DNA from 4 places in the Halomonas sp. PBN3 genome. Region 4 is predicted to be linked to each of the others. Evidence: predicted binding sites of a transcription regulator. Region 4 holds the regulator's gene; each other region holds the start of a gene.
The links. The regulator FNR, encoded in region 4, switches genes on or off when oxygen is low (the NO sensors DNR and NnrR bind a similar motif). The targets are predictions, from matches to a motif close to TTGATNTANATCAA.
Positions count from the first base shown of each region.

Region 1 (5,845 bases), on a different contig from region 4:
CACCCGCCAGCCTCGCTCCAGCAGGTGCTCGAGCAGGTGGCGGTAGAGACCCAGGTGGTCGAAATAGCCGTGCACCACGAAGGCGGTGCCGATGGGCGCGGCGGGGCTCCACACCGAGGCCCACAGGCGGAAGTCGCCGGCCTCCAGGAAGCCCAGGTGCAGCCCCACGTGCTCGGCGAGCAGGGGCGCCAGGCCGTAGTGGCCCAGGTAGCGCTCCAGGTGGTCGCCGGCGGGGAGCTCCTCGGCGGGGTCGATCCGCCGGAAGGGGCCCAGGGCCTGTAGGGGGGTGAAGTCGCTCATCGCATCCTCCGCGCTGCTGCCTCATGCTAGCCCCAAGCGCGACCCGGCACCATGCTCGACGTGCGGGATCCCGGCGGTCGTCTACGCTTTTGGTCGAGTCCCGGTCTCGGCACGGCCTTTCCCGCTTTACATGTGGAACGATTTTCCACAAACTTGGCCCTGCGCAGTCACCCAACCCCTGTTGTCGGCAGCCCGGTGTGCACCCGCCGCCTGCCCCGTTCGAGGAGATCCACCATGACCCAACGTGTCACGCGTCACCGCCTGCAGGTGGCCGCCGAGCTGGACCGTTTCATCACCGAACAGGCGCTGCCGGGCACCGGCATCGAGGCCGAGGCCTTCTGGGCCGGCGTCGACGCCCTCTTCCATGATCTGACCCCGAAGAACCGCGAACTGCTCGCCGAGCGCGACCGCCTGCAGGAGCAGCTCGACACCTGGCACCGCGAGAACCCGGGCCCGGTGCGCGACATGCCCGCCTACCGCGCCTTCCTCGAGGAGATCGGCTACCTGGCCGAGGCGCCGGAGACGGTGACGGTCACCACCGCCAATGTGGATCGCGAGATCGCCGTCCAGGCCGGCCCCCAGCTGGTGGTGCCGGTCAACAACGCCCGCTACGCGCTAAACGCCGCCAACGCCCGCTGGGGCAGCCTCTACGACGCCCTCTACGGTACCGATGTCATCTCCGAGGAGGACGGCGCCGAGAAGGGCACGAGCTTCAACCCCAAGCGCGGCGAGAAGGTCATCGCCTATGCCCGTGGCGTGCTGGACCGCGCCGCGCCGCTGGCTACCGGCTCCCACCGCGACGCCGTCAAGTATGCGCTGCGTGACGGCCACCTGGTGGTCACCCTGGAGGGTGGCCGCGAGACCGGCCTCAAGGACGCCGGCAAGCTGGTGGGCTTCAACGGCCCCGCCGAGAGCCCCGAGGCGATCCTGCTCGTCAACCACGGCCTGCACCTGGAGATCCAGATCGACCCGAGCCACCCGATCGGCAAGACCGACCCGGCCGGCGTCAAGGACGTGGTGGTCGAGGCGGCGGTGACCACCATCATGGACTGCGAGGACTCCGTGGCCGCGGTGGATGCCGAGGACAAGGTGGGCGTCTACGCCAGCTGGCTGGGCCTGATGAAGGGCGACCTGACCGAGGAGGTGGAGAAGGGCGGCAAGACCTTCACCCGTCGCCTCAATGCCGACCGTACCTGGCAGAAAAGCGACGGTGGCAGCGTCACCCTGCCGGGCCGCTCGCTGATGTTCGTGCGCAACGTCGGCCACCTGATGACCACCCCGGCGGTGCTCGACGCCGAGGGCAACGAGCTGCCCGAGGGCATCCTCGACGGCATCGTCACCAGCCTGATCGCCCTGCACGACCTGAAGAAGGGCGAGGGCGAGCCACGCAACTCCCGCGAAGGCTCCATGTACATCGTCAAGCCCAAGATGCACGGGCCGAAGGAGGTCGCCTTCTCCAACGAGCTGTTCGGCCGCGTCGAGGACCTGCTGGGCATGGCCCGCGACACCCTCAAGATGGGCATCATGGACGAGGAGCGCCGCACCACGGTCAACCTCAAGGCGTGTATCGCCGAGGCCGCCTCCCGCGTGGTCTTCATCAACACCGGCTTCCTCGACCGCACCGGCGACGAGATGCACACCGCCATGGAAGCGGGCCCGATGATCCGCAAGGGCGACATGAAGGGCGCCGCCTGGATCCAGGCCTACGAGAAGAACAACGTCCAGGTCGGCCTGGCCTGCGGCCTGCGCGGCCGCGCCCAGATCGGCAAGGGCATGTGGGCCATGCCGGACCTGATGGCCGCCATGCTCGAGCAGAAGATCGGCCACCCCAAGGCGGGTGCCAACACCGCCTGGGTGCCCTCGCCCACCGCCGCCACCCTGCACGCCCTGCACTACCACCAGGTGGACGTCGCCGCCATCCAGCGCGAGCTGGAGGGGCAGGGCGAGCCGGACCTCCTGGATGACCTGCTCACCGTGCCGGTGGCCGAGAGCGCCGACTGGAGCGACGACGAGATCCAGCAGGAGCTCGACAACAACTGCCAGGGCATCCTCGGCTACGTGGTGCGCTGGGTCGAGCATGGCGTAGGCTGCTCCAAGGTGCCGGACATCCACGATGTGGGCCTGATGGAGGACCGCGCCACCCTGCGGATCTCCAGCCAGCATATCGCCAACTGGCTGCACCATGGCGTGGTCGACGCCGCCCGCGTCCAGGAGACCCTGCAGCGCATGGCCAAGGTAGTCGACCAGCAGAACGCCGATGACCCGGCCTACACGCCGATGAGTGCCGACTTCGAGGGCTCCAGCGCCTTCCAGGCCGCCAGCGACCTGATCTTCAAGGGCCGCGTGCAGCCCGCCGGCTACACCGAGCCGCTGCTGCACCACTGGCGCGCCGTGCACAAGGCGAAGTAAGGAAAACGACGAAAGGCGTCGGAGCGCGCCCCCGCGGTATAACCGCGGGGGCGCCTTCGTTGGCAGGCTCGACCTTCGGGCACTGTCGGCGTCGGGGCCGATCGGCTAAGGTGTGGGCTTTCCTTCGCCACAGCAGGGAGGCTCGCCATGCCCGTGATGACCGCCGCCGCCATCGAGGACTTCCTCGACGAGGTGTTTCCCCAGCGCTTCGGCACCATCGAGGCCGTCGACCATCTGAGGGCCACCATGAGCCTGGCCATCGACGACGAGCACCTGCGTCCCGGTGCCAGCGTCTCGGGCCCCACCCTGATGGGCCTTGCCGACGTCTGCCTCTACGTGGCGATCCTCGGCGAGATCGGCCCCGAGCCCATGGCGGTCACCAGCGACCTGCACTGCCGCTTCCTGCGCCGCCCTCGCGGCGACCGCGACATCGTCGCCACTGCCCGCATCCTCAAGCTGGGCCGCCGCCTGGCGGTGGGCGAGGTGCAGCTGTTCTCCGCCGGGCAGGAGGAGCCGGTGGCCCTGGTCACGGCCACCTATGCCCTGCCCGACCGCGACGACTGAGACGCCTCAGCGGGCGCGCAGGATGGCCGCGGCCAGGGCCAGCCAGCCGCCGATCATCAGTACCCCGCCCACGGGGGTGACCATCCCCAGCCGCGTGGTGCCGGTTAGCGCCATGGCGTAGAGCGAGCCTGCGAAGAGCACGATGCCGGCCGCCCACAGCGCCATGGCCAGCCGCTGGCCGGCCAGCGGGTGCGCTGCCCGCCAGGCCAGCACCGCCAGCAGCGCCAGGGTGTGCCACGCCTGGTAGCGCACCCCGGTCTCGAAGGCCGCCGCCAGCCGCGGGGCCAGCTGCCCCTCCAGGGCGTGGGCGCCGAAGGCGCCGGCGATCACCACCAGGGCGCCGGAGAGCGCCGCCCCCAGCCACCATCCCCTGTCCTGCATCTCGATCTCCTCATGTCTGCGGGAATCGGTCGCTACCGTACCCCGGGCCGGCCTTAGCGGCTACAATACGCGCCCCCGGTTGATCCACGCCAAGAAAGAGCTGCCCGCGCCATGACCGACTCGCGACACGACGACAAGCCCACCGGCCCCGAGGGCCCGGACGCCCCGCTCCACCGCCGCGGCATCAAGAGCTACGTGCTGCGCGCCGGGCGCATGACCCAGGCCCAGACCCGTGGGCTCGAGGAGGTGTGGCCGCGCCTGGGGCTGAGCCTGGCCGACGGTCGCCAGGACCTCGTCGCCCTGTTCGGCCGCGAGGCCTCGCGGGTGGTGGAGATCGGCTTCGGCATGGGCGCCTCGCTGGTGGAGCAGGCCGAGACCCACCCCGACACCGACTTCATCGGCATCGAGGTGCATGCCCCGGGCGTCGGCAAGCTGCTCGACGAGGCCGACAAGCGCGGCCTCACCAACCTACGCGTCTACCGCGAGGACGCCCTGCGGGTGCTCGAGGAGTGCCTGCCCGAGGCGAGCCTCGACGGCGTGCAGCTCTTCTTCCCCGACCCCTGGCCCAAGAAGAAGCACCACAAGCGGCGCATCGTGCAGCCCGCCTTCGTCGAGCTGGTGCGCACGCGGCTCAAGGTCGGCGGCACCTTCCACCTGGCCACCGACTGGGAGGCCTACGCCGAGTGGATGGCCGAGGTGATGGACGCCGCCCCCGGGTACGCCAACACCGCCGGTCCCGAGACCGCCCCCTATGTGCCGCGCCCGGCGTTCCGTCCGCTGACCAAGTTTGAGGCCCGCGGCGAGAGGCTCGGCCACGGCGTCTGGGACCTGATCTACCGCCGCCTCGACTGAGATCGCGACCGCTTCACGGCCTCTCCGCTGTCAAATGAAAAAGGGTCATGTTTACCGCCGGCTTGCACCAGATATGGGGCTTGCCGGCGGGAAATGGTCTATATATGGTAGGCGAGCCGCGGGTGAACATAGGGCCAGGCACCGACATGATGCATGTCAGTGCAGCCCCGGGAGCACCGCCCTAGGATGAACGGTTCGGCGGCCCTGGCCGCATGGTTACCCTCAGGAGAGCTGTCATGTCCCTGCCGTTGTTGCCCGTACCGTTATCGTCCCTGCCGCGTCCTGCCGCGCCCGCCCGCCTGATTCGCGCCCTCGATCCGCGCGTGCCGGTCGGCCTCAAGCGCCGCCTGGTGGAACCGCTGCTCAACCGCACCTTCGCCGACCCCCTGGCCGAGGGCGAGTTCGACGCCCTGGAGGGGCGCCGCATCACCCTGGCCATCGAGGATCTCGGCATGGCGCTGACCCTCACCCTGGAGGGGGAGCGCCTGGCGGTGTGCAGCGAGCCCGGCGAGGCCACCATTCGCGGCGGCTGGCGGGAGTTCCTCTGCCTGGCCACCCGCCGCGAGGATCCCGACGCGCTGTTCTTCCAGCGCCGGCTGCTGATCGAGGGCGACACCGAACTGGGGCTGATGGTCAAGAACCTGCTCGACGGTCGCGAGGAGGGGCTGGTCCAGGGCCCCTTCGGCGAACTGCTGGTCCGCCTGGAGCGGCTAGCCAACCGAACGAGCTGACTTTTTTCGATTAACGCATTTCTTCCGGAGCCATCCGAATGAGCACTTCCACCAAGGCAGTGAAGTCATCCAACGAGGTGCCCCTGCAGGGGCCGTCCCGCGACATCTGGGACGCCAAGTACCGCCTCAAGGACCGTCACGGCAAGCCCGTGGACCAGGACGTGGCCGCCACCTGGGACCGCGTGGCCCGGGCGCTGGCCGCGGTGGAAGGCAAGCAGGCCGACGCATGGCTGCCGAAGTTCCGCTGGGCGCTGGAGAACGGCGCCATCCCCGCCGGGCGCATCATGTCCAACGCCGGCGCCGAGGCCTACAAGCCGGCGGTGAGCCTGATCAACTGCACGGTGTCGCGCACCATCCGCGACTCCATGCACGATATCCTCGATTCCGTGGTGGACGCCGGCATGACCCTCAAGGCGGGCTGCGGCATCGGCTACGACTTCTCCACCCTGCGCCACAAGGGCGCCTTCGTGTTTGGCGCCGGGGCCGGCACCAACGGCCCGCTGGCGTTCATGGATATCTACGACAAGATGTGCTTCACGGTGGCCTCCGCCGGCGGCCGCCGCGGCGCCCAGATGGGCACCTTCGACGTCGGCCACCCCGACGTGCGC
Region 1 is NZ_AXCA01000002.1:29,044-34,888, forward strand. Features, by position in the region: gene Q673_RS19465 (alpha/beta hydrolase) at 1-300, opposite strand, end outside; gene Q673_RS19470 (malate synthase G) at 535-2,709, shown strand; gene Q673_RS19475 (PaaI family thioesterase) at 2,857-3,273, shown strand; gene Q673_RS19480 (DUF423 domain-containing protein) at 3,280-3,654, opposite strand; gene trmB (tRNA (guanosine(46)-N7)-methyltransferase TrmB) at 3,766-4,506, shown strand; gene ubiT (ubiquinone anaerobic biosynthesis accessory factor UbiT) at 4,743-5,237, shown strand; gene Q673_RS19495 (adenosylcobalamin-dependent ribonucleoside-diphosphate reductase) at 5,276-5,845, shown strand, end outside.
Region 1: ubiT (ubiquinone anaerobic biosynthesis accessory factor UbiT) is a predicted target of FNR. The motif match lies at 4,653-4,666, and genes of this name have one in related genera.

Region 2 (5,845 bases), on a different contig from region 4:
CTCCACCCGCGGCGTGCTCAAGCTGGTCGCCTTCGGCGAGATGCCCATCGCCGTGGATGACCGGCTGATCGAGACTCTGCGCGAGCACGGTAGCGAGCGTGAGCAGGAGGCCAACCTCTACTTCCGCGCCGGCGAGACGGTGCAGATCACCGAGGGCCCCTTCCAGGAGCTCCAGGCGGTGTTCGAGGCCCACAAGGGCGAGGAGCGTGCCATCGTGCTGCTCAACCTGCTGCATCGCCAGCAGCGCCTGGAGATGCCCGTCGCCAACCTGCGCCGCGGCTGAGGCGGCCCTTTCTCATCCCCTTGCCGGCGCCCTTTCCCCTATCACTCAGGAGACCCGCATGACCATCGCCCCCCAGCGTGTCGTCACCCTTCACTACGTGCTGAAGGAGGTCCTCGGCGACGCCGACGGCGAGGTGCTCGACGACTCGCGTGCCCGCCAGCGGCCCCTCGAGTACCTGCATGGCCACCACAACATCGTCGACGGCCTGGAGCGCGCCCTGGAGGGCCAGGCCGAGGGCGCCGAGCTCTCCGTGACCCTGATGCCGGCGGACGCCTATGGCGTGCGCAACGAGGCGCTGGTCCGCGAGGTGGGGCGCGATGCCTTCCCGGTGCCGGACCTCGCCCCCGGCATGCGCTTCCAGACCCCCGGTGACGATGGCCCGCAGATCGTCACCGTGCTCGAGGTGCGCGACGACGGTGTGCTGATCGACACCAACCACCCGCTGGCCGGGCGCACGCTGCGCTATGCCCTCGAGGTGCTCGCGGTACGCGATGCCACCCGCGCCGAGCTGGCCAAGGGCCATCCGCTCCCCCCGGATACCGACCCCGCCGAGGTCGAGGACAAGAAGCTGCCCTGAAAACTGACCTGAATCAATTCTCCTCCTTCCCCTGACGGCACGCCGGCCGATACTTGATGCAGGTCAGGTTTCGCCGCGCCTTCCCGGTCTACAGTGCACTCAACACATCGAGACGGGGAGGACATCGACATGTATCTGGACGACGCCGTAATCTTTGGTCTGGTCACCGTCGCGATGATGGTTGCATTCATGGGGGGCTGGGTCGCCTTCATCGTGCGGGACCACCGCAAGAAGAAGCACTGAGCCAGCCGTTCCACCAGTCGTCAGGGGAGGGGGGAGTCACTCCCCCCAGTGGGCCGACCTTCACGGGTCGGCCCTTTTTTGTGAGCCGGCTTCTTTTCCTGAGCCGGTTTCCCCGCGCGAGCGCGATCGGTTGTCGCGGATCCGCAACGCCCGGTGGAACAAATCGACAACGCCTCTGGGACGGCGGCGCGACGGACGCGCGATGGCTAGGATGAACAGTGTTCGACATCATCCGCCGCCGTGACGCCCCAGGAGGTATTCCATGTCCACCGAGCTTGATCGTGACGCTGCCGCCGAGACCCATCGCCGTCGCCGGCGTCGGCTGCTGGCCACCCTCGGGGTGGGCCTCGCCGGCGCCTATATGGCGCCGACCCTGTTCAGCGTCGGCCAGGCCCAGGCCTGGGACGGCCACCGGCGTTCCCGCCCCAGCCGCTCGCGCCCCAGCCGCTCGCGGCCCAGCTGGTCGCGCCCCAGTCGTTCGCGGCCGAGCCGCCACGATGGCGCCTACCGTCGCCACGAACGGGCGCGTTACCGGCGTCGCCATCGCGACGACCACTACCGGCGCGACGACCGTTACCATGCCCGCCGCGACGATCGCTATTACTCGCGTCGTGACTACGAGTATGACCGGCGCCGGCTGCGCGACTATCGCGAGGATCCGGTGACCATCGTCGAGGATCCGGTGACCATCGTCGAGGATATCGTCTTCGGACGCCCCGAACGCCGCTGGTGATGGTGCACGCCGTCGACCTCTCCCTGCCGGGCCTCGGGCGCTGCCTGCGCGTGCAGCAGGCGCCCGAGGTAGTGGCGGCCCTGACCCAGGCATTGCCGGGGTGGCCGGTATCGATCGCGCCGGCCCGGGGACTCGCCCCGGCCATCCGCCTGCGGCGAACCCCGACGGGCTACCTGCAGCGCTCCCCCCAGCTTCCCCGTGGTCTGGTGTTGCCCACGCCGGCGTCCGCGGTCTGCAGCCTGGTCGCCGACCTGGGCGGTGACCGCCTGGCGCGTGCGCCGGACCTGCTCGGCCTACATGCCGCCAGCGTGGAGGTGGACGGTCGCCTGGTGCTGTTTCCCGAGAGTCATCGTGCCGGCAAGAGCACCCTGGCGGTGGCCTTCGCCGCGGCGGGGTTCCGGCTGTTCGGCGACGACGTGCTGGGGCTGACCGTCGACGGGGAGGGGGTCGCGCTCGGCATCGCCCCCCGGCTGCGCCTGCCGCTGCCCGAGACCCTGGCCCCGGAGCTTTCCGACTACGCCGAGGCCCATGCCGGTCCGGCCGATGCGCGCTACCGCTTCGTGCTGCCCAGGGGCGAGGGGTTGGCCGCCCACGGCGAGTCTGCGCCGCTTGGGGCCCTGGTGTTGCTGGAGCGCGATGATGCCATGGCGGCGCCGGAGGTGCTGGCGCTGCGGCCCGGGGAGGGGCTACAGCAGCTGCTCACCCAGCACTTCGCCCACCACACCGCGCCGGAGGCATTGATGGCCCGGCTGCTGCCGCTGATGCGGCGGCTGCCCTGCCTGCTGCTGCGCTACGCCGAGCCGCTGGCGGCGGTGCGTTGCCTGGCCGACGCCCTGCGCCGTGATACTCCCGCCCCGGGCGGCGCAGGCCCAGCCCGCGAGCGTACCGCCCTTGCCGAGACGCCGCCCCCGGTGGAACCGCGGCGGCGCTGGGCGGCGAGCCCCGGCGGGCGTGTTTATCCCCTGGGGGATGAGCTCTTCCTGATCGACCCAGGCGGAGGGATCCATCGCCTCAACGCCACCGGCCAGGCCGTGTGGCGACTGCTGCGCGAGGAGCCGCTTTGCGGGGCAGAGCTGGGCGAGCTGCTGGCGGCGCACTTCACGGCACCGGTCGCGCCGGTGACCCAGGACGTGTGCCGATGGCTGGCGCAGCTTGCGCAGGCCGGCCTGGTGACCGCTGTCGAGTAGTGCCGGGAGCGGTGGCGAGTGATCGGCTCAGCGCTGCACCGTGGCTCGGGGTTCGGCGGGGCGCCAGTGGCGTTGCCAGGCGCGCATCACCCGCTCCGGGTACCAGGTCTTGCCCAGGCTGCCGTTGTAGCGGGCCAGGGCACGCGTGACGTCGCCATCCTCCACCGCCAGGTAGTGGGCCAGGATGGTGCAGCCGTAGCGCAGGTTGCGCCACGGGTCCTTGAGGTCGTCGGCGGGCAGGCCCAGTTCGCGGATCCAGAACGGCATGATCTGCATCAGCCCCACGGCCCCGGCCGAGGAGACGGCCTCGGCCTGGAAGGCGCTCTCCACCTGAATCAGCGCCAGCACCAGCTCGGGAGGCAGACCGGCCAGGGTGGCCTCGTGATAGACCCGACGCAGCAGCGCCTGGCGCATCCCGGGGTCCTTCACGTGGCGCGCCAGGGCGGGTTCCATGGCGTTGAACCACTGGCGGGCGGCCCAGATGTCGGCGGGGGCCCGGGGCGAGGCGAGGGCCTCGTCCAGGGTGCTGCGCAGGGTCCGCGGGGTGGCAGGCAGCGGCTGCACCAGCAGCGGCCGACCCTCGGCCGCCAGGGCGGCCAGGAAATTGCGCTCATCGGCCACGACATTCGTCGCCAGGAACCCGCTTGCCAGCAGGACGGCAAGCGAGCGGCGTGTCCTGGCCAAGGTGAAACTAGCCGAGTTGAATCGTCTGGCGCAGGAAGTCGAGGATCTCCCCGGCCGGTACCATGGTGGCATCGCTGTCACGGCGTCCCTTGTACTCCAGTTCCCCCTTGTCCAGCCCGCGGTCGCCGACCACCAGGCGGTGGGGCAGGCCCATCAGCTCATGGTCGGCGAACTTGACGCCGGGGCGCAGGTCGCGGTCGTCGAGTAGCACCTCGAAGCCGGCCTCGGTGAGCGCGGCGTAGAGCTTCTCCGACTCCTCGCGCACGCGCTGCGACTTGTGGGCGTTCATCGGCACCAGCGCGACCTGGAAGGGCGCGATGGGGTCGGGCCAGATGATGCCGGCGTCGTCGTGGTTCTGCTCGATGGCGGCGGCCACCACGCGGGTCACCCCGATACCATAGCAGCCCATCCAGGGGTGCAGGGCGCGACCTTCGTCGCCCAGCACGGTGGCGTTCATCGCCTCGCTGTACTTGGTGCCCAGCTGGAAGACGTGGCCCACCTCGATGCCGCGCTTGATGGAGAGGGTGCCGCGGCCGTCCGGCGAGGGGTCGCCCTCCACCACGTTGCGGATATCGGCCACCTTGGGCAGCGCCACATCGCGCTCCCAGTTGATGCCGAAGTAGTGCTTGCCATCGATATTGGCACCGGCACCGAAGTCGCTCATCAGTGCCACCGAGCGGTCGATGATGATCGGCATGTCGAGGTTCACCGGGCCCAGGGAGCCGGGGCCGGCGCCCACGACGGCGCGGATCTCTTCCTCGCTTGCCATGGTCAGCGGGGCGGCCACCTCGGGCAGGTTCTCCGCCTTCACCTCGTTGAGCTCGTGGTCGCCACGCACCAGCAGGGCGATCAGGCCACCCTCGGCGGCGTGCACCATCAGGGTTTTGATCGTCTTCTCGATGGGCAGGCCGTGCTGCTCCACCAGGGCGGCGATGGTGCGGGCATCGGGGGTGTCGACCAGGCGTAATTCCTCGGCGGGGGCGGCACGCTCGCCCTGGGGGGCCAGGGCCTCGGCCTTCTCCATGTTGGCGGCGTAGTCGGACTCGCTGGAGAAGACGATGTCGTCCTCGCCGGAGTCGGCCAGCACGTGGAACTCGTGGGAGCCGGTGCCGCCGATGGCGCCGTTGTCGGCGATCACCGGGCGGAAGTCGAGACCCAGGCGGGTGAAGATGCGCACATAGGCGTCATACATCGCCTGGTAGGTCTCCTTGAGGGAGTCCTCGTCGACGTGGAAGGAGTAGGCGTCCTTCATGATGAACTCGCGGGAACGCATCACGCCGAAGCGCGGGCGGATCTCGTCGCGGAACTTGGTCTGGATCTGGTAGAAGTTGGCCGGCAGCTGCTTGTAGCTGGCGATCTCCTTGCGCACCAGATCGGTGATCACCTCCTCGTGGGTGGGGCCGACGCAGTAGTCGCGATCATGGCGGTCCTTGAGGCGCAGCAGCTCGGGGCCATACTGCTCCCAGCGACCGGACTCCTGCCACAGTTCGGCGGGCTGCACCGCCGGCATCAGCACCTCCTGGGCGCCGGCGCGGTCCATCTCCTCGCGCACGATGCGCTCCACCTTGCGCAGGGTCTTGAGCCCCAGCGGCAGCCAGGTGTAGAGGCCGGAGGTGAGGCGGCGGATCATCCCGGCGCGCAGCATCAGCTGGTGGCTGATGACCTCGGCATCGGCGGGGGTTTCCTTGAGGGTGGCGATCAGCATCTGGGTGACGCGCATGGGTCCGGAGGTTCCTCGAGCGTGTTCTGGCAAGTGACGGAAGGGGGCCGCCCGGCATGGCGGCAGTGACCGAGCATTGTACGGCCCGCCGTGCGGGGCGGCAAAAGCTTGTGTCTTCCCGTTGCGGCGGGCCGGATACTGCCAAGCCAATAGCCCAGACGGGCTATTCGGCGCCCCGATAGCCCTCGAGGGCTATCGTCCTATCGGCCCAGCTCGCGCATGGCGCTCTCCAGCCCTTCGAGGGTCATGGGGTACATGCGATCGTCGATCAGCTCGCGGATCAGCCGGGTGGAGTGGGTGTAGTCCCAGGCGCGCGGCGGCATTGGGTTGAGCCAGGCCAGCCGCGGGAACTTTGCCGTCAGGCGTTGGAGCCACACGGCCCCGGCCTCGTCGTTGAAGTGCTCCACGCTGCCGCCGG
Region 2 is NZ_AXCA01000020.1:13,618-19,462, reverse strand. Features, by position in the region: gene rfaH (transcription/translation regulatory transformer protein RfaH) at 1-283, shown strand, start outside; gene Q673_RS20945 (FKBP-type peptidyl-prolyl cis-trans isomerase) at 342-860, shown strand; gene ccoM (cytochrome c oxidase subunit CcoM) at 990-1,103, shown strand; gene Q673_RS36395 (hypothetical protein) at 1,366-1,836, shown strand; gene Q673_RS20940 (PqqD family peptide modification chaperone) at 1,836-3,023, shown strand; gene Q673_RS20935 (transglycosylase SLT domain-containing protein) at 3,051-3,644, opposite strand; gene Q673_RS20930 (proline--tRNA ligase) at 3,715-5,427, opposite strand; gene Q673_RS20925 (vWA domain-containing protein) at 5,628-5,845, opposite strand, start outside.
Region 2: ccoM (cytochrome c oxidase subunit CcoM) is a predicted target of FNR. The motif match lies at 914-927, and genes of this name have one in related genera.

Region 3 (5,845 bases), on a different contig from region 4:
GGCCACCCCACAGGGCGGTGCTGCGCCACTCGGCGCTGTCGCGCACGGATTCCATTGCCGCGGCCACGGAGCCGACGTTGGCATTGATGCCGTCGAGGAACCAGCTGCCGGCGACGAGTCCGGCCACCAGGCAGGCCCCCAGCATCACCTTGAGCATCTGCCGACTGACTGTGGTGCTGCGCTCACCGGCCACGCGGTTGAGCACCAGGATCAGGCCGGTGGCGGCGATGAAGCCGGTGGCCACGAACATCGGCGGCAGCCACACCGTGTGCCACAGCGGGCGGGCCTTGACGATGGCCACCTCGGCGCCGGTGTAGAGCATGATGCCGGTGGAGAGGGCCAGGGTACCGAGGCCCACCAGCACCACCAGGGCGCGCGGGGTAGGGGCGTCGCCCAGCGACAGCCAGCGGGCCACGAAACCGGCGATGCCGGGGGCCTGGCGATGGGCCTGCAGCGCCGGACGCCAGGCGAGCCAGGCCAGCACGATCACGCCCACCACGTAGAGGGGCAGCACCAGGCTGCCGACGGACATCCAGGAGTGGCTGTTGGCGTAGGCGTAGAAGTGCCAGAAGCGCAGTGGCTGGTGCAGGTCGGCGAGCAGGGCCACCGGTGCCACCAGGGTGGTGGTCAGGCAGGCGAGCAGCGCCAGGCGTGCGGTGGGTAGCCAGGCTTTCCTGCCGAACACCAGCGCCGGGGCAGCCAGCCACAGGGTGGCGTAGGAGAGTGCGATCATGAAGAAGTACTGCACCGCCCAGGGGTACCAGGCGATGTCGTAGCGCGGGGCGAGCAGCTCAATGGCGGAATTCATAGCCCATCTCCTGGCCGTGGGGATCGAGGACTTCCAGGGCGACCGGCTCGGCGTCGGGGCGAGTCACGAAGCGCTCGTCCATGCCGAGGTAGAAGACCTGGGGCAGGGTGTTCTTCTCCGGCTGCAGCACCATCAGCTCGTCGCGGTGCTCGGCGATCATGCGGCTGATCTGGCTCTCCGGATCACGCATGTCGCCGATGATCCGCGCGCCGCCCACGCAACTCTCCACACAGGCCGGCAGCAGGCCGGCTTCCAGCCGGTGGGCGCAGAAGGTGCACTTGTCGGCGGTCTGGGTGCGCTCGTTGATGAAGCGGGCGTCGTAGGGGCAGGCGTTGACGCAGTAGGCGCAGCCCACGCAGCGGTCGCTGTCGACCACCACGATGCCGTCCTGGCGCTGGAAGGTGGCCTCCACCGGGCAGACCGGCACGCAGGGCGGGTTCTCGCAGTGGTTGCACAGGCGCGGCAGCATGAAGGTGGCGACCTCACCGGTGTCCTGGTGCTCTACCTCGTACTGGGAGACGGTGGTGCGGAAGCTGCCCAGCGGGGCGGCGTTCTCGATATGGCACGACACGGTGCAGGCCTGGCAACCGATGCACTGGCGCAGGTCGATGAGCATGCCGTAGCGCTTGCTGGGATCGCCTTCTCGACGGGGGGGCTGCTGGTTGATGCCGGCGCTGGCAACGCTGGAGAGCGGTATCAAGGCGGCACCCGCACTGAGGCGGGCCAGCTGGCCGAGAAGGGTGCGGCGAATGGGGTCCATGGCGCCTCCGGTGGCCTGGGTGGGGCGGAATCGTCCGCGCATTCAAGAGGTAAATCTGATACCGGAAGGCTACCTGCGACCAAGGTATATGGCCTTGATGTCGGTCAAGAGATTGTTAGCAAGCGCTTAATGCTCGCGTAATGATGTGCAAGCCAATGAATATCTGGGTTTTTTCGGCGAGTCGGCAGGACAAAAAACGCCCTGCCGGCGGGGCAGGGCGTTCGCTGTTCGGGGCGCGTTGCGTGATGCGTGGCCGGGTGGCCTAGTGGGTGGCCCCCTGCTGCTCGATGGTGCGATGCACGAGGCGTAGCTCATCGATGGAGAGGTGCTCCAGCTTCCCCGCGAGGAGGTCGCTGATCTTCTGCATCGGCAGCCCGGCGCGGCGAGCGATCTCGCGGCTGCCGAGGTCTGACACGGCGATCAGCCGGGTCACGATGCGCATGAGGCGTGTACGTTGTTCCAGGTCCCTGACGTCGAGGTCAGGGCTGCTTCGCGGGGGGTCAAGAAGTTCCGCGGATCGGGACTGTCGTGCCGTGCTCATGATGCTCCATTGGGCGGTTGCGACAAGCACACTATGGGGGCTCTTCGGTGTTTTTGCCAGTCTCGATTGCATGCGGCTTTGGTGGCAGGCAGAGTGCCACCAGGCGTGCAATATCCTTCACGCTGATCGTGTCGACCGAGGCCCGTCACGAGGGGGTGCCAACCCTTGTAGTAGCTGGGCCGGCGGCGGGGCGTCGACCAATGTCTAGCATTAAGAATTTCGAACAACCTTGCCGTATGGTGCCTCTTTTCCTATTTTGTCGATGTTGCGTGAAAACAAAGTTTTTAGGATAAAACGACAACGATCGAGGATCATATGACCCAAGATGCCACGACCTCTCAAGGCCAGCTGACGCGCGTGCTGGCCCGCAAGGATGTCCTCGCCCTGGCGTTCGGCGCCATGATCGGCTGGGGCTGGATCGTGCTCACCGGCAGCTGGATCCAGTCCGCCGGCAGCCTCGGGGCGATCACCGCCTTCCTGATCGGCGGGCTGATCATCGTGCTGGTGGGCCTCACCTATGCCGAGCTCGCCTCGGCGATGCCCCAGGTGGGCGGCGAACACGTCTACAGCTACCGTGCCATGGGGCACTTCGCCTCCTTCCTGTGCACCTGGGCCATCACCCTGGGCTATGTGAGCGTGGTGGCCTTCGAGGCCGTGGCGCTGCCCACGGTTGTGGAGCACCTCTTCCCGAACTATGCGGTGGGGCACCTGTGGACCATCAACGGCTGGGAGGTGAAGGCCACCTGGGTGGCGGTCGGCGTGGCCGGCTCACTGGCCATGATGTGGATCAACTACATCGGCGTGCGCACCGCTGCCCTGGTGCAGAAGGTGGTGACCCTGCTGATCCTGGCGGTGGGCATCCTGTTCATCACCGGGGCCCTCTTCCAGGGCAGCACCGCAACCATGCAGCCGCTTTTCAGCGTCGAGGAGGGCGTGATGGGCGGCATCATGACGGTAATCATCATGGTGCCCTTCATGTTCGTCGGCTTCGACGTGATCCCCCAGGCCGCCGAGGAGATCAACCTGCCGTTCCGCGAGATCGGCCGGGTGCTGATGATCTCGGTGATCCTGGCGGTGTTCTGGTACGCCTTCATCATCCTTGGCACCTCGCTGATGCTCGACCCCGAGGCGCTGGGCGCGAGTTCGCTCGCCGTGCCGGATGCCATGCAGGCGGCCTTCCAGGCGCCCTGGGCCGGCAACCTGATGATCATTGCCGGTATCGCCGGCATCATCACCAGCTGGAACGCCTTCTACATCGGCGGCTCCCGGGCCATCTACGCCCTGGCGCACTCTGGCATGCTGCCCGCCTGGCTGGGCAAGCTGCACCCGACCTATCGCACGCCCACCAACGCCATCCTGGTGATGGGCATCCTCTCCGCCATCGCGCCCTTCTTCGGTCGCCCGGCGCTGGTGTGGCTGGTGGTGGCCGGCGGGCTCGGGATCGTCATCGCCTACCTCTTCGTGTCGCTCTCCTTCGTGGTGCTGCGTCGCCGTGAACCGGAGATGGAGCGCCCCTTCAAGGTGCGCCAGGGCAAGCTGGTGGGTGCCCTGGCGGTGCTGCTCTCCCTGGGCCTGACCGCCATGTACCTGCCGGGCAGTCCCTCGGCGCTCTCCGCCATCGAGTGGGTGATCTTCGCCGGCTGGATGGGGATCGGCCTGGCGCTCTACGCCTGGTCCCGCGCCCGCTATGGCACTGCCTACAGCGACGGCATGATGCAGCGCGAGCTGGCCGGGGCGGACCCCTACCAGGGCCACTGAGCCTCGCCAGCCCCGTCGTATCGCCTCGAACCCCGGCCCTTGCGCCGGGGTTCGGCGTTTCCGGGCGCGCCGTGCCGTGGCTCTGCTTCGCCGGGTGGCACGGGTGCCATGTTTGTCAATTATACATCTTAATGTCGATGAAATTTAAAAATGTAGATATTTTTAACGGGCAAGCCCACAAGACCCGGAGACCCTGACATGACCGTGCTGACCCAGCTTCCCGATACCGCCATGCCGCTTCCCGCCGACATCCGCGGCTTCACCCTGGCTCCTTCCGCGGCGTCGCCGCGGCTGCTGCAGCTGACGATCTCCCGCGACGTGGTCGAGGCCTTCCTCGCGGCCGTGGCCGAGTGGCCGGTGCAGGCGCTGGAGTACAAGTCGATGCTGCGCTTCCGCGTGGCGAAGGTGCTCAATGACCTGTGCGACAACACCCTGCAGCCGGTGCTGGTGAACACCTTGGTGGATCGCGCCACCGGGGGCTTGCAGGTGGTGCCGGAGGGACTGGATCGCGTCGAGCAGGCCGACGACATGGTCAAGCTGGCCACCGCGGTGGCGCACCTGATGGGGCGCTCCAACTTCGATGCCATGAGCGGCCAGTTCTACGCGCGCTTCGTGGTCAGGAACGTCGACGACTCCGACAGCTACCTGCGCCAGCCGCACCGCGTGATGGAGCTGCACAACGACGGCACCTTCGTCGAGCAGGACACCGACTACGTGCTGATGATGAAGATCGACGAGCAGCACATGGAGGGCGGCAACTCGCTGCTGTTGCACCTGGATGACTGGGAGGACCTGGCGCGCTTCTTCGCCGATCCGCTGGCCCATCGGCCGATGCGTTGGAGCGCGCCGCCCAGCAAGAACGTGGTGCGCGACGTCTTCCACCCGGTGTTCGACGTCGACCGCGAGGGGCGCCCGATCATGGCCTACATCGACCAGTTCGTGCAGCCCAGGGACTTCGAGGAGGGCAACTGGCTGTGCGACCTCTCCACGTCGCTGGAGGGCAGCCCGGCGATCCTCTCGGTGCCCAACCCGGTGGGCAGCTTCCTGCTGATCAACAACCACTTCTGGCTGCACGGTCGCGACCGCTTCACCCCCCACCCGGAGCTGCGCCGCGAGCTGATGCGCCAGCGTGGCTACTTCACCCACGCCCGCACGCTGCGCGCTCCCGCCCGGGCGTGAGGTGACGGCCGCCGTCGCGGCCGTCAAGATAGCCTGTCCGGCCACGCCGATGGCGGCGTGGCCGTTGCCTTTACCAGCCCGTTCCCGGGTCAAGCAGAGGGGTGACATGCACGACTTCATCATCATCGGCGGCGGCATCCTGGGCATGTCCACCGCCATGCAGCTCAAGCAGGCCTATCCCGACAGCAAGATGCTGTTGTTGGAGAAGGAGACTGGCCCGGCCCATCACCAGACCGGCCACAACAGCGGGGTGATCCACGCCGGGGTCTACTACACCCCGGGCAGCCTCAAGGCGCGCTTCTGCCTGGAGGGCAATCGGGCCACCAAGGCGTTCTGCGACGAGCACGGCATCGCCTACGACACCTGCGGCAAGCTGCTGGTGGCCACCAGCGAGCTGGAGATGGAGCGCATGCAGGCGCTGTGGGAGCGCACCGCCGCCAACGGCCTCACGCGAGAGTGGCTCTCCGCCGGGGAGCTGGCCGAGCGCGAGCCCAACATCACCGGGCTCGGCGGGATCTTCGTGCCCTCCAGCGGCATCGTCGACTACGCCGCGGTGACCCGGGCCATGGCCGCCGAGTTCGAGCGGATGGGCGGGGAGATCCGCTATGGCGCCGAGGTGACCGCGCTGGAGGAGCGTCGCCAGGAGGTGGTGGTGGGCAGCGGCGCCGGGACCTTTACGGGGCGCTACCTGGTGAGCTGCTCGGGGCTGATGGCCGACCGGGTGGTGCGCCTGCTGGGCCAGGAGCCCGGTTTCACCATCTGCCCCTTCCGCGGCGAGTACTACCGGCTGCCGGAGAAG
Region 3 is NZ_AXCA01000100.1:1,730-7,574, reverse strand. Features, by position in the region: gene nrfD (NrfD/PsrC family molybdoenzyme membrane anchor subunit) at 1-808, opposite strand, end outside; gene dsrO (sulfate reduction electron transfer complex DsrMKJOP subunit DsrO) at 792-1,568, opposite strand; gene Q673_RS37080 (XRE family transcriptional regulator) at 1,831-2,109, opposite strand; gene Q673_RS23665 (APC family permease) at 2,425-3,867, shown strand; gene glaH (glutarate dioxygenase GlaH) at 4,066-5,046, shown strand; gene lhgO (L-2-hydroxyglutarate oxidase) at 5,153-5,845, shown strand, end outside.
Region 3: dsrO (sulfate reduction electron transfer complex DsrMKJOP subunit DsrO) is a predicted target of FNR. The motif match lies at 1,663-1,676, and genes of this name have one in related genera.

Region 4 (5,845 bases):
CTTCGCCGAGGACCTGGCCGAGGCGCTGTCGCTGTTCACCGAGCTGCGCCTGCGCCAGCAGCTGGCGCGCCGCGAGGGCGACGCCGAGGACACCCGCCCCGACCGCGTGGTGGTCCAGGAACTCTCCTCCCTGGAGCGCGACCTGCTGCGCGAGGCGCTGCATATCGTCAAGGACTTCAAGCAGCGCCTCTCCCACCGCTTCCACCTGGAGTATTCATGACCCGACGGAACGACAACGACACAAGGAGACCGTCATGCTCAAGGCCTTGAGGCGCGCCGCGGACCGGCGCCGCCACGCCGATGGCGAATATGCCTGGCTGTTCCATCCCTACACCGGCGACGAGATGGTGGTGATCGACACCGAGACCACCGGCCTGGATACCCGCAGCGCCGAGCTGGTGTCGATCGCCGCGGTGCGCGTGCGGGGCGACCGCATCCTGACCAGCGACTCCCTCGACCTGCGCCTGGCGCGCCCCGCCTCGCTGACCAGCGATTCCATCCGCATCCACGGCCTGCGCGGCGTGGACCTGGCCAACGGCGAGAGCGTCGAGGCGGCCCTGGCCCGGCTGCTCGACTTCGTCGGCAACCGGCCACTGGTGGGCTGGCACCTTGACTTCGACCTGGCGATCCTCAACCGCGAGCTCAGGCCGCGCTTCGGCTTCGAGCTGCCCAACGCCACCGTGGACGTGGCCCAGCTGTGGCGCCGCCGGCTGCGTCGTCGTCACCCGGAGATCGACGGCCAGCCGCGCTTCGAGCGGGTGGCGGAGCGCCTCGGCGTGCCGGTGATGGGGCGCCACACCGCCCTGGGCGACGCGGTGACCACCGCGCTGATGTTCCTGCGCCTGGAGCGCGGCCTCGAGCCGAGCGACCAGCTGGCCTGAGCGTCGGCGTCGCCTGAGGGCGCCGCCGATGGTAGGATGGCGCCCTCTCCACTTTCGCCCGCACTGGCAGCGCCAAGACCCATGCAAGACGCCGTGACCTTCGATCCCCGCGAGCATCAGGGGGCTCCCGCGACGCCCGCCTCCGCCACCCCCGACCAGAAGCCCGCCGCCGAGGCCCCGGACGCCCGGGAGAAACGCGAGTTCAACAAGCTGCAGAAGCGCCTGCGGCGCCAGGTGGGCAACGCCATCATCGACTACGGCATGATCCACGATGGTGACCGAGTGATGGTGTGCCTCTCCGGCGGCAAGGACAGCTACACCCTGCTGGAGATCCTGCGCAGCCTGCAGCGCAACGCCCCGGTGGACTTCTCGCTGGTGGCGGTCAACCTCGACCAGAAGCAGCCGGGCTTCCCCGAGCACGTGCTGCCCGAGTACCTGGACGGCATCGGCGTCGAGTACCACATCCTCGAGCGCGACACCTACTCGGTGGTCAAGGAGAAGACCCCCGAGGGCAAGACCACCTGCGCACTCTGCTCGCGGCTGCGGCGCGGCTCCCTCTACGGCTTCGCCGAGGAGATCGGCGCCAACAAGATCGCCCTGGGGCACCATCGCGAGGACATCCTCGAGACGCTGTTCCTCAACCTCTTCTTCGCCGGCAGCCTCAAGGCGATGCCTCCCAAGCTGCTCTCCGACGACGGCCGCAACATGGTGATCCGGCCGCTCGCCTACTGCCGCGAGGCGGACATCGCCGAGTTCGCCCGGCGCATGGCCTTCCCGATCATCCCCTGCAACCTGTGCGGCTCCCAGCCCAACCTGCAGCGCCAGGTGGTCAAGGAGATGCTCGCCGAGTGGGAGGCGAAGCACCCCGGGCGCCTGGAGAGCATGTTCAATGCGGTGACCAACGTCGCCCCCTCCCAGCTGGCCGACCGCGAGCTCTTCGATTTCGCCGGTCTGGAGGCGAAGCAGGCGAATATGCAGGCCAGGCGGATCGATATCTTGAACGAGTAGGTCAGCGACAAGCAGTGACCTTCAAGGAACCCCCTGACTAAGCGCTATCGCCGATGGCTGACTCGCTCAAGGCTGTTCCGGCGACTGGCCTTCGAGGGGGCGCTGTGAACCCGTCCATGGGCGCTACCTCGGCCATCCCTGGTCCTCGGACCCCCTCTACGACCAGTCCCCGGCGCCTCTCGCTACGAGTCATTGCGATACACCTGTTGGCTGGCTCCTCATGCCGCCTTGCAGCTTCAGTGCGCACCCTCTTCCTCGGCCAGGCGGGTGAGCGCCGTCAGGTCGAGGATGTTGACCTCGCGGCCGGAGACCGCCACCAGCCCCTGGCTCTGGAAGCGGCCCAGGATGCGGCTCACCGTCTCCACCGCCAGCCCCAGGTAGTTGCCGATGTCGGCCCGGGACATGGAGAGGCGGAAGCTGTAGGGGGAGTAGCCGCGGCGGCGGAAGCGCTCGGAGAGGCTGGTGAAGAAGCTGGCCAGGCGCTGGTCGGCGGTCTTGCGCGACAGCAGGCGCATCATGCGACGGTCGTCACGCAGCTCCTTGCTCATGCTGCGGTAGAGCTGGCCGCGCAGCTCCGGCAGGGACTCGGAGAGGTGATCCAGGCGATCGAAGGGGATCTCGCAGACGGTGGTGGTCTCCAGCGCCACCACGGTACCGGGGTAGTGCTCCTCGTCGATGCCGTCGAGGCCCACCAGCTCGCTGGGCAGGTAGAAGTTGGTCAGCTGGTCCTCGCCGCTGCCTTCGGTGGTGACCTGCTTGAGGCTCCCCGAGCGCACCGCGAAGACGCTGGTGAAGGGGCTGCCCTGGCGGAACAGCGCCTCGCCCTTCTTGAGTGGCGCCCGGCGGCGGATGATGGCGTCGAACTGGTCCATGTCCTCCACCTCCAGTGCCAGCGGCAGGCAGAGCGAGCTCAGGCTGCAGGTCTGACAGCGCGTCTCCTGCAGCACCGAACGCCGTCGGCCGGTGAGGGTGTCCGCCATGGCCCTTTCCTTCTTGATCGTGGTCATGGGGCCATTATGGAGCAAAGCGCGGGCAGGGCAAACCACCCCGAAAGGGGTAGGGGCTCGCCAGGCGCTGTCTCCGGCGCCGTTCGCCGGAGGTGTTTCGGCGTCAGGCCTTCGGCAGGACGCCCAGGCCCTCCAGCACCCGCGGCAGCCGCCAGCGCCCCGCCTCGGTCAGGCGCAGGGTCTCGCCGAGGCGCTCCATCAGCCCCTCGGCGAGCAGCGCCGGCAGGCCCTCGCCGATCGTCTCCTCCCGTGGCAGGCCCTGGCCGCCGAGCAGCCCCTCGAGGATCGCCCGGCGTCGGTGGCCGGCGTCGTCGAGGCGGCAGCCGGCGGCGGTGGGCAGCCGACCGGCGTCGAGGGCGGCCTCGTAGTCGCCGAGGGCCTCGGCGTTGCGCACCCAGAGATCGCCCAGCCGCGTGGTCGCCCCCACCCCCAGGCCCAGCAGGTCGCCGGCGGGGCCCGCGGAGAAGCCCAGCGGGCCGTGGCCGAGCGTGGCATCGGCCAGCGCCCGGGCCAGGCGGTCGTCGGGGCGGGCGTGCAGGCCGAGGCCGACATGCACATAGCCGGCCGCGGCCAGGCGCTGGCGGGCCTCGGCCACCAGCCGGCCCCGGCTGGCGGCATCGGGCAACCAGTCGCGGTGGATGGCGCGCTGGTCGGGGTGGCGCTCGGGGTGGTGGTCGTAGCGGGTGAGGCGGATCCGCGCCGGCGCCATGGCGATCAGCTGCTCGAGGGTATCGGCGAGGCCCGCCGGGGTCTGGAAGGGCAGGCCGAGCATCACCGAGAGCGTCAGCTCGCGGAAGCCCAGGCGGTCCGCCTCGTCCACCAGCGCCTCGGTCAGGGCGCGGGGCTGTACGCGGTTGATCGCCTGCTGCACGCGCGGGTCGAGTTCCGCCACGCCCAGCGTCAGGCGGTTGAAGCCCAGCGCCTGGAGGTGGCGCAGGGTAAGCATGTCCGCCTCGCGGGGGTCGAGCTCGATGCTGAAGTCGCGCTCCCGGGCGCCGGAGAGCCCGAAGCGGGCGTCGAGGCGGTCGAAGAGGTCGCTCATCTGGTCCAGGGCCAGGAAGGCGGGGGCGCCGCCGCCCCAGTGCAGGCGCGTCACCGCCGGCAGCCCCGCCAGGCGACGTCGCGCCAGCACCATCTCGCGGTCGAGCCGCGACAGGTAGGGCTCGGCCTGGCGGCTGTCCCGGGAGGGCACGCGCCGGCTGGCGCAGAAGCGGCAGGCCTGGCGGCAGAAGGGCAGGCGCACCTTGAGCGCCAGCGGGGCCTCGGCGGGACGGCCGGCCAGGGCCTCCTCCAGGGCGGCGGCGCCGATCTCGGGGCGGTAGTCCCGCGGGGTCGGCGTGCAGACCTGGGCCGCCGCGACCAGGTCGCCACCGCCGGTCGACGGCAGGGTCCCGTCGGGATCGGCAGCCGGGGGGCGCTGGGCAGGGACGGACATGGGCAGGCTCCGGGTTGTGGGCATGCTCTCATGCTAGGGGTGCGCGGCCCGACCGGCGTTGAGCTGCGTCAATCCGGCGTGGAATAGTCGCTAACCGGCGTGGAAACCCGAGTGGACGGGCAGCAGCGTCCACAGCTGCCAGAGGGCGAAGGCGATGATCGACAGCGCGGCCAGAGTGCGGGTCGCCGGGTGGCGGATCAGGCCGGCGAGCTGGCGGGCGGCGAGGCCGGTGGCCAGCAGCGCCGGCAGGGTGCCGAGCCCGAAGGCGCCCATCAGCGCCGCGCCGTGCAGCGGGTCGGCCACCGCCAGGCTCCAGGCCAGCATGGAGTAGACCAGGCCGCAGGGCAGCCAGCCCCACACCGCGCCCAGCGCCACCGCCTGGGGCACCCTGACCACCGGCATCAGCCGCCGCCCGACCGGCTCCAGATGGCGCCACAGGCGTCGGCCCAGCGCCTCGACCCTGAGCAGCCCCTTCCACCAGTCGGCGATATACAGCGCCATCAGGATCAGCATCAGCGCGGCGAGCCCCTGCAGGACGAGGCGGGCGGGGGCGGTCAGCGAGAGCAGGGTACCCAGCGCCGCCGCCAGGGCACCGGCGATCATGTAGCTGGCGATGCGTCCCAGGTTGTAGCCCAGCAACAGGCCGGTAAGGCGTGCCGGGTGGCGCATGCTGGGGGGCACCGCGAAGGTCAGGGCACTCATGATGCCGCCGCACATGCCGATGCAGTGGGCGCCGCCCAGCAGCCCGAAGACGAAGGCCGCGGCGAGCGGCGGCAGGTCGAGCCCGGTGGGGTCCATCAACGCCCCTCGTCGTCGGGACCCGCGGCCGGCGACTCGGCGCCGTCGCCGGTGTCGTCCCGGGCTTCCCCACTCCGGCGCGGCTCGGCGGGGCGGTCGTTGTCGTCGTCATCGAAGAGGATACGGTAGGCCGGTCCCTCCAGGTCCTCGAACTGGTCGTGCTTCACCGCCCAGAAGAAGGCCCACACGGCCAGTCCCAGCAGGATCAGCGACAGCGGGATCAGCAGGTAGAGGATGCTCATGCGTTGGCCTCCCGGGAGGATGCGGTCGGGGCCGCGGCGTCGCCGGCGCGGGGGCCGCGGAAGCGATTGAGGCGCAGGGCATTGCCCACCACCACCAGGGAACTGGCCGACATGCCGATGGCGGCCAGCCAGGGCGGCACCAGGCCGATCGCGGCCAGCGGCATCGCCGAGGCGTTGTAGACCACCGACCATAGCATGTTCTGGCGCATCACCCGGCGGGTGGCGCGGCACAGCGCCACCGCCTCGGGGATGCGCGTCAGGCGCGGGCTCAGCAGGATGGCGTCGGCGCTGGTGCGGGCCAGGTCGGTGGCGCCGTTCATGGCGATGGCGACATCGGCGCCGGCCAGCACCGGCACGTCGTTGATGCCGTCGCCCACCATGGCCACCTTCTCGCCGTCGGCCTGGCACTCGCGGATGCGCTCGAGCTTGCGCTCGGGGCTGGCGCCGCCCTCGGCGGTGCCGATGCCGAGGCGC
Region 4 is NZ_AXCA01000013.1:28,104-33,948, reverse strand. Features, by position in the region: gene Q673_RS20690 (DUF294 nucleotidyltransferase-like domain-containing protein) at 1-220, shown strand, start outside; gene Q673_RS20685 (3'-5' exonuclease) at 255-881, shown strand; gene ttcA (tRNA 2-thiocytidine(32) synthetase TtcA) at 963-1,889, shown strand; gene fnr (fumarate/nitrate reduction transcriptional regulator Fnr) at 2,126-2,869, opposite strand; gene Q673_RS0117905 (radical SAM protein) at 3,000-4,331, opposite strand; gene Q673_RS20670 (sulfite exporter TauE/SafE family protein) at 4,422-5,129, opposite strand; gene ccoS (cbb3-type cytochrome oxidase assembly protein CcoS) at 5,129-5,371, opposite strand; gene Q673_RS20660 (heavy metal translocating P-type ATPase) at 5,368-5,845, opposite strand, start outside.